One region of the Arthrobacter sp. SLBN-112 genome, then DNA from elsewhere that is predicted to be linked to it. Evidence: predicted binding sites of a transcription regulator. Region 1 holds the regulator's gene; the other holds the start of a gene.
The links. The regulator HrcA, encoded in region 1, represses chaperone genes, less so after heat shock. The targets are predictions, from matches to a motif close to TTNGCACTCGNNNNNNNCGAGTGCNAA.

Region 1 (5,796 bases):
TCTTCGTGCAAGATGACGGCCAGGTCCGTGGCCGCCACGGCGGCGCACAGCCCGGACGTTTCGACGGCGGTCCGGACCTCGGGAATCCAGGCACGGCGCGCCTGTTTGGCGGCGGCGGAAACGGCCGACTGCCATTTGGCGTGGGCCCGGGCGGCCCGGTCCCCCTTCCAGCGGACAATGGACCGTTCGGACTGCCAGGGTATGACCGCATCGATGCCCAGTTCCGTCGCCGTCTCAATGGCCAGCTCGTCCCGGTCGCCCTTGGCCAGTGCCTGTGCCAGCACCAGCCGTACCTCAGGCCTCTCTTCTGCCACCACGGCCCCGCACTCAACCTCTAGCACCGAGGCGGACGCTGCTGCCACCTTGCCGGTCATGCGGGTGCCGGCGCCGTCAACTATGTCCACTGCCTCCCCCGGCGACAAGCGCTTCACGGTGACAGCGTGCCGGGCTTCGGGGCCCTCGAGGGCGAAGACCTGCCCGGCGGCCAGGCCGTCAAGCGAGCCGGGGCTGGTGAAAAATACGGGGTTGCTCACCGCTACAGGTTACCGAGCCGGTCCCGGAGCTTGGCGAACATGCCGCCGCTGGCAGCGAGCTTTCCCTCGGTGATCTGTTCCCCGCGGAGCTTGGCGAGCTGGCGCAGCAGGTCCTCCTGCGCGGCGTCGAGTTTGGCGGGAGTATCAACCTGGAGGTGGACCTTCAGGTCACCGCGCCCGTAGCCCCTCAGGTGGGTGACGCCCAGCCCGCGCAGGGTGATGATCTCCCCCGACTGGGTGCCGGGTTTGACGTCGATTTCCTGGCTGCCGTCGAAGGTTTCCAGGCTGACGTCCGTGCCGAGGGCGCGGCCGCGGTCATGGGGATGTGCAGGGTGGCGTGCAGGTCGTCGCCTTCCCGGACGTACGTGGCGTCGTTGTTGACCCGGATCTCCACATAGAGGTCGCCGGCGGGCCCACCGGCTGGGCCCGCTTCGCCCTGCCCGGAGAGCTGGATGCGGGTGCCGGTGGCAACGCCGGCAGGGACCTTGATGGTCAGCGACCGGCGGCTGCGGATGCGGCCCTGGCCGCTGCATTCGTTGCAGGGATCCTTGATGACCGTGCCGAACCCTTCGCAGGTGCCGCACGGGGCCGCCGTCATGACCTGGCCCAGGATGGAGCGGACGGCCCGCTGGACCTGGCCGCTGCCGCCGCAGATATCGCAACGCTCGGGGTGGGTGCCGGGGCGGCAGCATGATCCCTCGCACGTGGGACAGACGACGGCGGTGTCCACTTCGAGCTTCTTGTTGACGCCAAAGACGGCGTCGCGAAGATCGATCCGGACGCTGATGAGTGCGTCCTGTCCCCTGCGCACCCGGGACGCCGGACCGGACGTGCCGCCGGCGCCGAAGAAGGTATCGAAAATGTCCTGGAACGCGAATCCCTGGCCTGCGTAGCCGGCGCCGCCGAAGCCGTTGTCCGTTCCGTTCTCGTTGCCGGTGGTGTCATAGATGCGGCGCTTTTGGGGGTCGGAGAGGACCTCATAGGCGTGAGTGACTGCCTTGAAGCGTTCCGACGCGTCCGCTCCCGGGTTTACGTCCGGGTGCAGGGTGCGGGCCAGCTTGCGGTAGGCCTTTTTGATCTCTTCGCCCGTAGCTTCGGGTGAGACTCCAAGGACGTCATAGTGGCTGCTCAAAGTTTGTATCTCTTCCTTGTTGTACTGCGTGCAGTTGTGCCCGGTGTCCGGTCTTGCAGCCGAAGGTGCTCCGGCAGCGGAGGGTCAGGGCCCCAAAATCCTGGAAAGGTAGCGGGCCACGGCCCTGACGGCGGCCATGGTTGTGGGGTAGTCCATTCGCGTGGGGCCAAGGATCCCTACCTTAGCGGCGCTGTCAGGGCCATAGGCGGTGGCCACCACGGACGCCTCGGCGAGGCCGTCGTAAGGGTTCTCCCTTCCGATGCTGACTGCCACGCCGCGGTGGTCCTGGGCCATTTCGCTCAACAGCCGCAGCATCACCACCTGCTCCTCGAGTGCTTCGAGCACCGGCCCGATGCTGAGTGGGAAGTCTACGTTGGATCGGGCCAGGTTGGCCGTTCCGGCCATGACCATCCGGTCTTCCCGGCTGCTCTGGGCCAGAACCTCGAGCCCGTGCGCCAGCGCGTGCGCGGCCTGGCGGTGAGGGTGCGGCGCAGCTGCCACGACGGCGGGCAGCGCCTGGGCGAGGTGGCTCAGTGGGGTGCCGCCCAGGGCTCCGAGGAACCTGGTCCTCAGCTCAGCGAGTGCTTCGTCGCCAAGGTCCTGGCCGACGTCGATTACGCGCTGCTCCACCTTGCCGCTGTTGGCAATAAGCACCACCAGGATTTTGCGCGGGGCCAACAGCACGAATTCGATGTGGCGGACAAGGGCCCTGCTCAGGTGCGGGTACTGGACTACGGCCACCTGGTTGGTCAGCTGGGACAGCAGGCGGACCGTGCGGTCCAGGACGTCGTCGAGGTCGTCCGCGCCTTCCAGGAGCGACTGGATGGCACGACGCTCGGCCGCCGACAGGGGCTTGACCGCTGAGATTTGGTCCACGAACAGGCGGTAGCCCTTGTCCGTGGGAATACGCCCTGCGCTGGTGTGCGGGGCGGTGATCAGGCCCTCATCTTCCAGCGCCGCCATGTCATTGCGGATGGTGGCGCTGGAAACGCCGAGATGATGCCGCTCCACCAGCGCCTTTGAGCCAACGGGCTCGCGGGAGTGGACGTAGTCCTCCACGATCGCCCGCAGCACTTCCAGTTTGCGTGGCTCGCTCACTCTCCACCTCCATCCACGGTCCGGGGCGCACGCCCCGTCCGGCGCCGCCCCAGCGGTTAGCACTCGACATGCCTCAGTGCTAACAGTCTATTATGCCTCGACCCGTTGTTAGCATTGGTACCGCTCCGGGGGGAACTCCGGAGGTGAGGACCTAACGCGAGGCGGATCGAATCCATGGACTACCAGAACTGGGGCCCCCGCGGGATCTCCGCCCCGGCCCGGACCGAACTGCCCGAGGTTCCCGTGGAGCGCGGCATGGTGCTTGAGGAGGTCCAGTCCGGCTGGGTGGGAGCTGTCACCCGGGTGGAGAAATCGGGCGGAATGCACGTGGTGGCCCTGGAGGACCGCCGGGGGAAGTCGCGTTCCTTCCGTCTTGGCTTCGGGTTCCTCCTGGAGGGCCAGCCTATCCGGCTGATGCCGCCGGCACCGGCCCGGGCTGCTTCCGGTCCCGCCGCCGGACGGACCGCCTCCGGGTCGGTACGGGTTGCCGGGCGGCGGGCCCAGGTGGCAAGGGCCAGCCGGATCTGGGTGGAAGGCAAGCATGACGCCGAACTCGTGGAGAAGGTGTGGGGAGACGACCTTCGGGTGGAAGGCATCGTCGTCGAGCCCCTGCACGGAATCGACGACCTCACCGCCGCGGTGGCGGACTTCAGGCCGGGACCGGGGAGGCGGCTTGGGGTGCTGGTGGACCACCTCGTGCCCGATTCCAAGGAATCGCGCATCGCCGACGCAGTGATGGCGTCCCCGGGCGCGGCGGGAAATGTCCTCATTGTCGGCCACCCCTACGTCGACGTGTGGCAGGCCATCCGGCCCGCGGTACTGGGCATCCCGCAGTGGCCGGCGATTCCCCGCGGGCAGGACTGGAAGACGGGCATCCTGAAAGCCTTTGGCTGGCCGCACGCAACGAAGGAGGATGTTGGGCTGGGGTGGCAGAAACTCCTGGGAGCGGTGCGCACCTACGCCGACCTGGAACCATCGCTGCTGGGACGGGTTGAGGAAGTGATCGATTTTCTTACCGTGCCCTGACGGCCGCTCCCGGTCCGCGACCCAGTATTCTGGATAGTGCGATGCCTGATTTTGGCAGCGTTGCACCAAGTCCTTATTTGTAGTCAGCACCACTTGCACCCAGAAGGAAAACAGACTGTGGCAGAAAACGCACGTGATCACAGGGACGGCCAAGGCCGTTCCGCGTACCATGGCGTCCCCGCCAATGCCCTGCCGCTCACGGCCAGCGAAGACCGCCAATGGGCCACGCTGGCCCACTTCGGCGGCATCCTGGGGTGCATTCCGTCCCTGCTGATCTACCTGATCTTCCGGGACCGCGGACCGTTCACCGCACAGGAGTCAAAGGAAGCGCTGAACTTCAGCCTGCCGCCCACCATCGCAGCGGTGCTGGCCAACATTCTGGTGTTCATTCCGTACGTGGGAAACATCTTCGCCGTCATCGCCACGCTGATCTGGGTGGCGCTGACCTGCTTCTCGGTGGCTGCGGGGATCCACGTCAACCGGGGCCAGCCCCACCGCTACCCGTACAACCTGCGCTGGATTAAATAGCGTTAGTCGGGCAGGATCCGGCGGACCACGGCGTCAGCCAGGAGGCGGCCCTTCAGCGTGAGGACCAGCCGTCCGTGGAATGCCGGGGCGGGTTCCACCAGGCCGTCCGCGATCAGGCCGGCCACTTCATGGCGTCCCAGGGCGCTGAGCGTCGAGACTTCAAGCCCGGACTGCAGGCGCGCCTCCAGCATCACCCGCTCCAGCCTCCTGGTGTCCGGGTCCAGGGTTTCCCGGCCCGCCGCCGGGGAAAGGCCCTGCGACAGCCGGTTCGCGTACGCCGAAGGGTGCTTGACGTTCCACCAGCGCACCCCGCCCACATGTGAGTGTGCGCCGGGGCCAATCCCCCACCAGTCATCGCCGCGCCAATAGGCCAGGTTATGGCGGCAGGCCTGCTCCGGGGTCCGTGCCCAGTTGCTGACCTCGTACCAGCCGAGCCCGGCTGCGGTGATCAGTTGGTCGGCGAGCTCGTACTTATCGGCGTGGTCGTCGTCGTCGATTCCGGGGACCTCGCCGCGCCGCATCTGTGCGGCGAGCTTGGTACCGTCCTCGACGATCAGCGCATAGGCGCTGATGTGCTCGGGTTCGTAGGACAACGCTGTTTCGAGGGAATACCGCCAGTCCGCAACGGATTCGCCGGGCGTGCCGTAGATCAGGTCCAGGCTGACGGCAAGTCCCGCCTCCCGCGCCCACTGGACTACCTGCGGAACCCGGCTCGGTGTGTGGGTTCGGTCAAGGACCTTCAACACGTGCGGGACGGCGGATTGCATGCCGAACGAGACCCGGGTGAAACCGGCTTCCTTGAGGATGGCAAGGGATTCGGGCGTGACCGAGTCGGGATTGGCCTCGGTGGTGACTTCCGCGCCTTCCTCGATTCCCCACTGGTCGATGGATGCACGGAGGATCATGGCGAGGTCGTCGGCCGGCAGGAGTGTGGGGGTTCCGCCGCCGAAGAAGACGGTGCTGAGCTTGCGCGCCGGGACGCCGGAACGTTGCAGTACCTGCGCTGCCAGCGCCACTTCCGAGACCGCCGTGCCCGCGTACGCGTCCTGGGATGCGCCCCCGCCGAGTTCCGTGGCCGTGTAGGTGTTGAAGTCGCAGTACCCGCAGCGCACGGCACAGAACGGAATATGGACGTACAAGCCGAAGGCCCGGGCCGCCGCGCCGTCTGCTGCCTGTGCGGGCAGCAGGCCGTCCGACGGCGCCGGGTCGCCAAGGGGAAGAACGCTGGGCATCAGCGGGTCCCCCGCTGCGCGGTGGTCACTTCTTCTTGGCCTTGTCCTTTGATTCGTCCGTGGTGAGCGCGGCGATGAACGCTTCCTGCGGAACTTCCACAGTGCCCACCATCTTCATGCGCTTCTTGCCTTCTTTTTGCTTCTCCAGCAGCTTGCGCTTGCGCGAGATGTCGCCGCCGTAGCACTTCGCCAGCACGTCCTTGCGGATGGCGCGGATGCTTTCGCGGGCGATGATCCTGGAACCGAT
Region 2 (5,796 bases), 710 kb from region 1:
GGCGCTTCCTCCGGTAAGGGCTTCTCCACGAGCCGGTTGACGCGGACGTAGTCCTCCCCGTCCAGTTCCTCGACGTCGGCGCAGCCGTAAGCACTGATTTGTGCGGGCTCCACTTCAATGAGGGCGACGACGGAGCCACCGGTTTTCGCCTGCACGTCCATCATCGTACTGAGCAGTTCGTCGCGGGCATCAATGAGGTCATCGCCCAGCAGGACAGCGAAGGCTTCGTCGCCAACGTGCTGCTTTGCCCGAAGTACGGCATGGCCAAGGCCGTGGGGGTCGCCTTGCCGGACGTAGTGGATGTCTCCCAACCGGCTGGCGGCCTGGATGGAGGCGAGCTTCTCCATATCGCCCTTGTCGGCGAGCGTTGACTCGAGGGAGGGCACGCGGTCGAAGTGGTCTTCCAGTGCACGTTTGTTACGGCCCGTAATCATCAGAATGTCGTTGAGGCCCACGTGGACGGCTTCCTCCACCACATACTGGATGGCAGGTTTGTCCACGACGGGGAGCATTTCCTTGGGCATTGCCTTGGTTGCCGGCAAGAACCTGGTGCCCAGGCCCGCTGCTGGGATGACGGCTTTGCGGACTCTGGGGTTACTGGTAGTCACCGGACTAATCTAACGTCAGCGTCAAGCATTTCAGTAACCACCGGCACAGCAACCCGGTTATCAGTCCCGTGACGCCAGGGAACGCCGGACAGCGAGGAAGGACACCATGCTGCAGGAGACGAATCCCGTCAAGGACGAAATCCGGGCAGCCCATCGGCGCCGGCGCGCGGCACGGACGCCGGCGGCCCTGGAGGCCGCCGGTTCGGCCCTGGCCCGCCACGGGGAAACCTGGGCAGGATCCGTCACCACCGGACGCCCGGGCCCCGTATGCGTCTACCTGGGAGTGGGTAAAGAACCCCCCACCATGCCGCTGGTCAGCGCCCTGCATGGCAGCGGCTACGATGTCCTGCTGCCGGTGTGCGAGCCCGGCCGTGAGCTGAGCTGGGTGTTCTGGACCCCGAACACCAGCTTCGAGCGCAGCAGGTATGCGCCCATCCTGGAACCCGCCGGACGCCGCCACGGGCCCGAGGTGGCCGGCGGTGCAGCCGCACTCATCATTCCGGCCACTGCCGTGGACCTGTCGGGCAACAGGATCGGCCAGGGCGGCGGCTACTACGACACCTTCCTGGGGCACCTCGCCACCGCCGGGAAGGAAATCCCGCTTGCCGCTGTTATCTACGACGATGAACTGCTGCCCGCAGGCCGGATTCCTGCCGAGGAATTCGACCGTCCGGTTCCCGGTGTCCTGATGCCGTCCGGATACCGGCGCCTGACGGGTGGCGCCTGAGCCCGGTCCCCACCGGACGCAGTGATAGAATTAGCACTCAGGCCCTGCGACTGCTAATGGATTACCAGGTGGCAGCACGGGACCTCTCGTTTGCCCAAGAGGAGGAGCACCAGTGCCAACATATGCTTACGCCTGCAAGGATTGCGGCCACGCCTTCGACATCGTCCAGTCGTTTTCGGACAGCAGCCTGACATCCTGCCCCGAATGCGAGGGCACGTTGCGCAAGAAGTTCAACAGTGTGGGTGTGGTTTTCAAGGGTTCCGGTTTTTACCGCACCGACTCCCGCGATTCCAAGGGCAGCTCTGTCTCCCCCGCCCCGGCTGCGGCGCCGGCGCCTGCTGCAGCGCCCGCCGCGGCAGCTGCGGCCAACTAGCCCCAAGCACTGATAACGACGACGGCCGGCGCCTTATGACGCCGGCCGCCTTTGTCCACATAGCAGCCGCGCCCACCCCCTCGCCGCCTCGGCCACCACTAGCGTGGGCGCATGCCTCTATATCCACGCCGCGGCCACGATGGCCTCCGGACCCAGAGCTCCCGTAACACCGGCCGTTCTGCCAAGGCGAACCGCCCCGTCCCGGTTCGGGTTGCCGTTTTGCTGAGCCGCCACCGCCGCCTCGCCGCTGCCCTGCTGCTGTGTGCAGCGGCGGCCATCACGGTCAATCAGCTCACTCCCGCTCCGCTCTCAACCGTGACAGCGCTGGCCGCTGCACGGGATCTGCCCGCCGGAACCGCGGTGACGGAATCGGACCTGGCCAGCGTCCACGTGCCGCCCGGAATGGTGGCCGAGGGTTTCCTCCAGGACACCGCCGCAGCCGCCGGCAAGCAGCTCGCAGCACCGCTGCGAAAAGGCCAGCTCCTCACTGACGCGCAACTTTTGGGCCCGGGCCTCCTCACGGGGACGCCTCCCGGCTCGGCCGCGGTTCCGCTCCGCATGGCGGACCCGTCCTCCATCCAGCTGGTCTCACCGGGCCAGTTGGTCAACGTGGTGCTCACCTCGGCCAACGGCTTTGACCAGCAAGGCCCCTCCGAGGTGCTCGCGTCTGCGGTCCCCGTGCTGTGGACCTCGCACAAGGGCGGCCAAAGCGGTCAGTGGCTGGGCACAACGGAGACCGACGGGCTGATCGTGGTGGCCGCCAACGCGGAACAATCATCCCGGCTGGCCGGAGCATCGACCCAGGGCAGGCTCTTCTTCGTCCTGGTCGGTCCGCCGTGACACCACGGCACCCGGGACCCACCGCTGACTGCTCCACCCGCGGCCTTGCGGCACGGGTTACCCAGATGTTCGGCACCGAATGCCGGATGCCACAGCAAAGATTTCCCGGCGACCCTCTGGCTGCCCGGGGCCCGGGTCTGTTGGTCAGCCCCAGTGCGGCGGCTTCTGTTCCTTCAACCAGGCGTCGTGGTCGTCCTCCCGGTCGCCCCAGCTGCGGGCGTCGTCTTCCGCGGCCTTGCTGGGCAGGACTTCTTCGGGACCACCGGTGGCCCGCGCTGCCGGTGGAGCCGGCTGCGGCGTGCCCGCCGGGGTTACTCCGCCAGCTGCTGGTTCCGTGTTCTCGTTCTCGCGCATATCTTCCCCGGCCCGATCTTCCGCGGGCCCCTGTTCGTCGGTAACACTGTCTTCCGCGGCCATGCCACCCGCCTCCTTGGTGTCCAGGCCACCGGCGCGCCGGCCCTGGCTTGGCCGGACCCCCGCGGAGGGTTCACCGGCGTCGTTCCGGTTCCCGCCACTGCCGTGCCGGGGAAGGTACACAACCCCGGTGGCCGGTGCTGCATCAATACCATTGAGCGCCTGGTCAACGTCGTCGTCAAGGAATCCGCCCGACGGTGCGGGCCTGCCCGGCAGTGCCAGGTTCTCCAGGCCGAGGTACCCGGCGATGCGGTCGGCGCAGGACGACGGATCGGTGAACACCTCGATGGTCCACAACGGCATATAACGCCATCCCAGGCGTTCCAGCAGTTGCGGGCGCAATCTGCTGCGTTCCCGTACGCTCATGGTGCGGTACTGCCCGGTGCCGTCCGATTCGATGGCCACCGGGCGTGGCAGGTCGGCTTCGTCCTTGCCCATGGTGTTCAGCGGGTCAGCCGCGGCTACAACGTCGATGGCGCCGTCGTACTGGTGCCACACCCGGGCACCGCGCGCACGCAACCTGTCACCCAAGTCGGCTACCAGGGGATCCGCGCCGAGTGCCTGTTCGCTGGCGGCGGCCCGGGACGCGGGAGTGCCGAGGTCGGTGTTACCGGAAATTTCGCGGTTCAGCAGCGTGTACAGGTCCACAGCCCCGTGCGTGAGCCGGGTGTGGTCCAGGTCTTCGGGCCGGAAGCAGGTGAGCACATGCATGGAACGCCGCGCCCGGGTCATGGCCAGGGCAAACTTCTCCCGGCCACCCTCTGCCGAGAGGGGCCCAAAGTTGTGGAGCGCGCGGCCATGGGGAGTCCTGCCGAACCCGGGCGAGAAAATAACGTGGTCGCGGACCAGGCCCTGGGCTCGTTCCAGGTCCACAACCCTGAAGGACTCCGGACCGGCACCGAAGAAGCCGGCCATGCCGGGCTGGTTGGACAGCTGAAGGCGGATGGACTCGCCAATCCTGGCGGCGTGCCGGAGGCTGGCGGTGACCACGGCAAGCGAGGTGCGCGGACGCAGGCGGGCATGCTCGAACACGAGCTCGACCACCCGGTTGACCTCAGCCACCACGGACTCCACGCCCTCGTGATCGGCACTGGGCAGGCCGGTACCGTCAGGCAGGTACTCCACCAGCAGCGACCGGTCCAGGCCCGTGGCCGACTGGCCTTCGGGCAGCCGGCGCAGGCCGCCGTCGTAAAAGTTCTTGCTCAGCTGCAGGACGAGGTCCTCGTCCACCGCGCGGTACACCACGTTGAGCCGCCAGACGGGAAGCACCGCGGAGAGCGCGGTGAAGGCGCTTTCCACCCGGTGGTGGGCAGTCTCGCCCGCGGCGAGTCGTTCCACGCCCACGGTGAAGGTCCGCGGCGATGCGATGCGCGGGTCGCCAAAGGCAATCACCTGGCGTGCTCGGGCAATCGACGGCAGGACGGCCTGCAACGAGGTGGCCTCGGCATCCAAGATCACGACGGCGTCGAAGTGCTGTTCGGCCGGCAGCAGCCCGGTCATCAGGTAAGGGCTGACAGACCACACCGGAACCAGCGTCCCGATCAGGTCGGGGGCCTGGGCGGTCAGGGCCGGCAGCGACACCCGGCCGTCCTTGAGCAGGCTGCGCAGGAGCCCGGCCTGGCGCGGCTGTTCGGCGATGGCCCCACGCCAGCGTTCCGCCAGGTCCCAGCGCAGGCGCGCGCCGCCGCTGGCGATGTGGGCGTTGTCTGCCAACCGGTACTCGGCCTCAAGCTGGCGGAGGGCGTCGCCGTCGGACATGGCCAGGTAGTCATCACCGCTGATCATTGCCTCGAGCGCGGACTGCCACCAGGCCAGTTCCAGCTCGGCGGCAACGGACCGTTCCGGGACTTCCCGCTCCGCAAGGTCCGCGAGGAGTTCACCGAGACCGTGCTCGCGCATGTTTTCGATCAGGAGGGTGCGCTCGGGCAGCGTCTTGAGGGTGCCGGTATCCGCCACCAGGCGTTCCAGCCGTTCCATCAACTGCGCATAGGGCGCAGCGGCGAGGGATCCGCCGGCTTCCGTGTGGCGGAGCGCCTGGCCCAGCTGCGCCAGCTCCCCGTCCAGCGACCGGTACATGGCGTTCATTTCGGCCAGCCCGGACGGCACCGCCGGGTGGCGCTGGGTGGTGGCGTAACCGGCCCAGAGGGCACGCTGCTCCTGGACCAGTACCAAGGATGTGTGCAGGTCTGCGATGTGCACGCCTGGGCGCACGTATTCCTTGGCCACCCGGCGCAACCTGGAGCGCTGCATGGAAGTCATCTCGATGCCGCGCTCACGGCGCCAGGCTGACGGTGCGGTAGCGGAAATCAGGTCCGTCACGGGCCGGTCAAAGATGTCCGGCGTGAATTTGTCCAGGCTGCCGCGGACGGCAACCAGCAGCTCCAGCTGCTCGCCCCACTCGGCAAAGGACTCCCCCAGCCGGATTTCGGCGTGCTCGGCAACGGCGTCCATGCGGCCGCGCAGGACCGGGAGGCTCTCGGCCACGGAGCGGACCAGGTCCTGGGCTTCCTCGGTTTCCTTACGGGTCAGCAGCCGTGCGCCGTGCCAGGGACTGGTGGTGGCAGCCTTGCTGAAGCTGCCCAGTTCGGCAGCCCGGCGCAGCCTGCCGGCCAGTTCATCACGGTCCCGGATGCTGTCCAGGACGCTTCGCTTCAGCCGGACGGTGGTGGCCGGTGCCGGGTGGATTGAGGTGAGCTCGGCAAGTGACTGCATTGCCTGGTAGGGCGAGCAGCCCCACCGGTCGCGGACGTTATGGAGCGAGGCCACATGGTCCATGAGGGCATGCCGGTGCTCGGTCAGGGTGGTGTGGAGGTTGCCAAGCTGGGGTTCCAGGG

Region 2: a site for HrcA is predicted at 1,366-1,392, ahead of QF050_RS10430 (FmdB family zinc ribbon protein). Genes of this name have one in related genera too.

Annotation. Positions count from the first base shown of each region.
Region 1 is NZ_JAUSXY010000001.1:2,915,591-2,921,386, reverse strand. It holds gene QF050_RS13690 (16S rRNA (uracil(1498)-N(3))-methyltransferase) at 1-533, opposite strand, end outside; partial or broken gene dnaJ (molecular chaperone DnaJ) at 536-1,665, opposite strand; gene hrcA (heat-inducible transcriptional repressor HrcA) at 1,750-2,763, opposite strand; gene QF050_RS13675 (DUF3097 domain-containing protein) at 2,938-3,789, shown strand; gene QF050_RS13670 (DUF4870 domain-containing protein) at 3,907-4,317, shown strand; gene hemW (radical SAM family heme chaperone HemW) at 4,320-5,549, opposite strand; gene lepA (translation elongation factor 4) at 5,575-5,796, opposite strand, start outside.
Region 2 is NZ_JAUSXY010000001.1:2,207,950-2,213,745, reverse strand. It holds gene galU (UTP--glucose-1-phosphate uridylyltransferase GalU) at 1-608, opposite strand, end outside; gene QF050_RS10435 (5-formyltetrahydrofolate cyclo-ligase) at 715-1,335, shown strand; gene QF050_RS10430 (FmdB family zinc ribbon protein) at 1,448-1,708, shown strand; gene QF050_RS10425 (RcpC/CpaB family pilus assembly protein) at 1,820-2,548, shown strand; gene QF050_RS10420 (AAA family ATPase) at 2,693-5,796, opposite strand, start outside.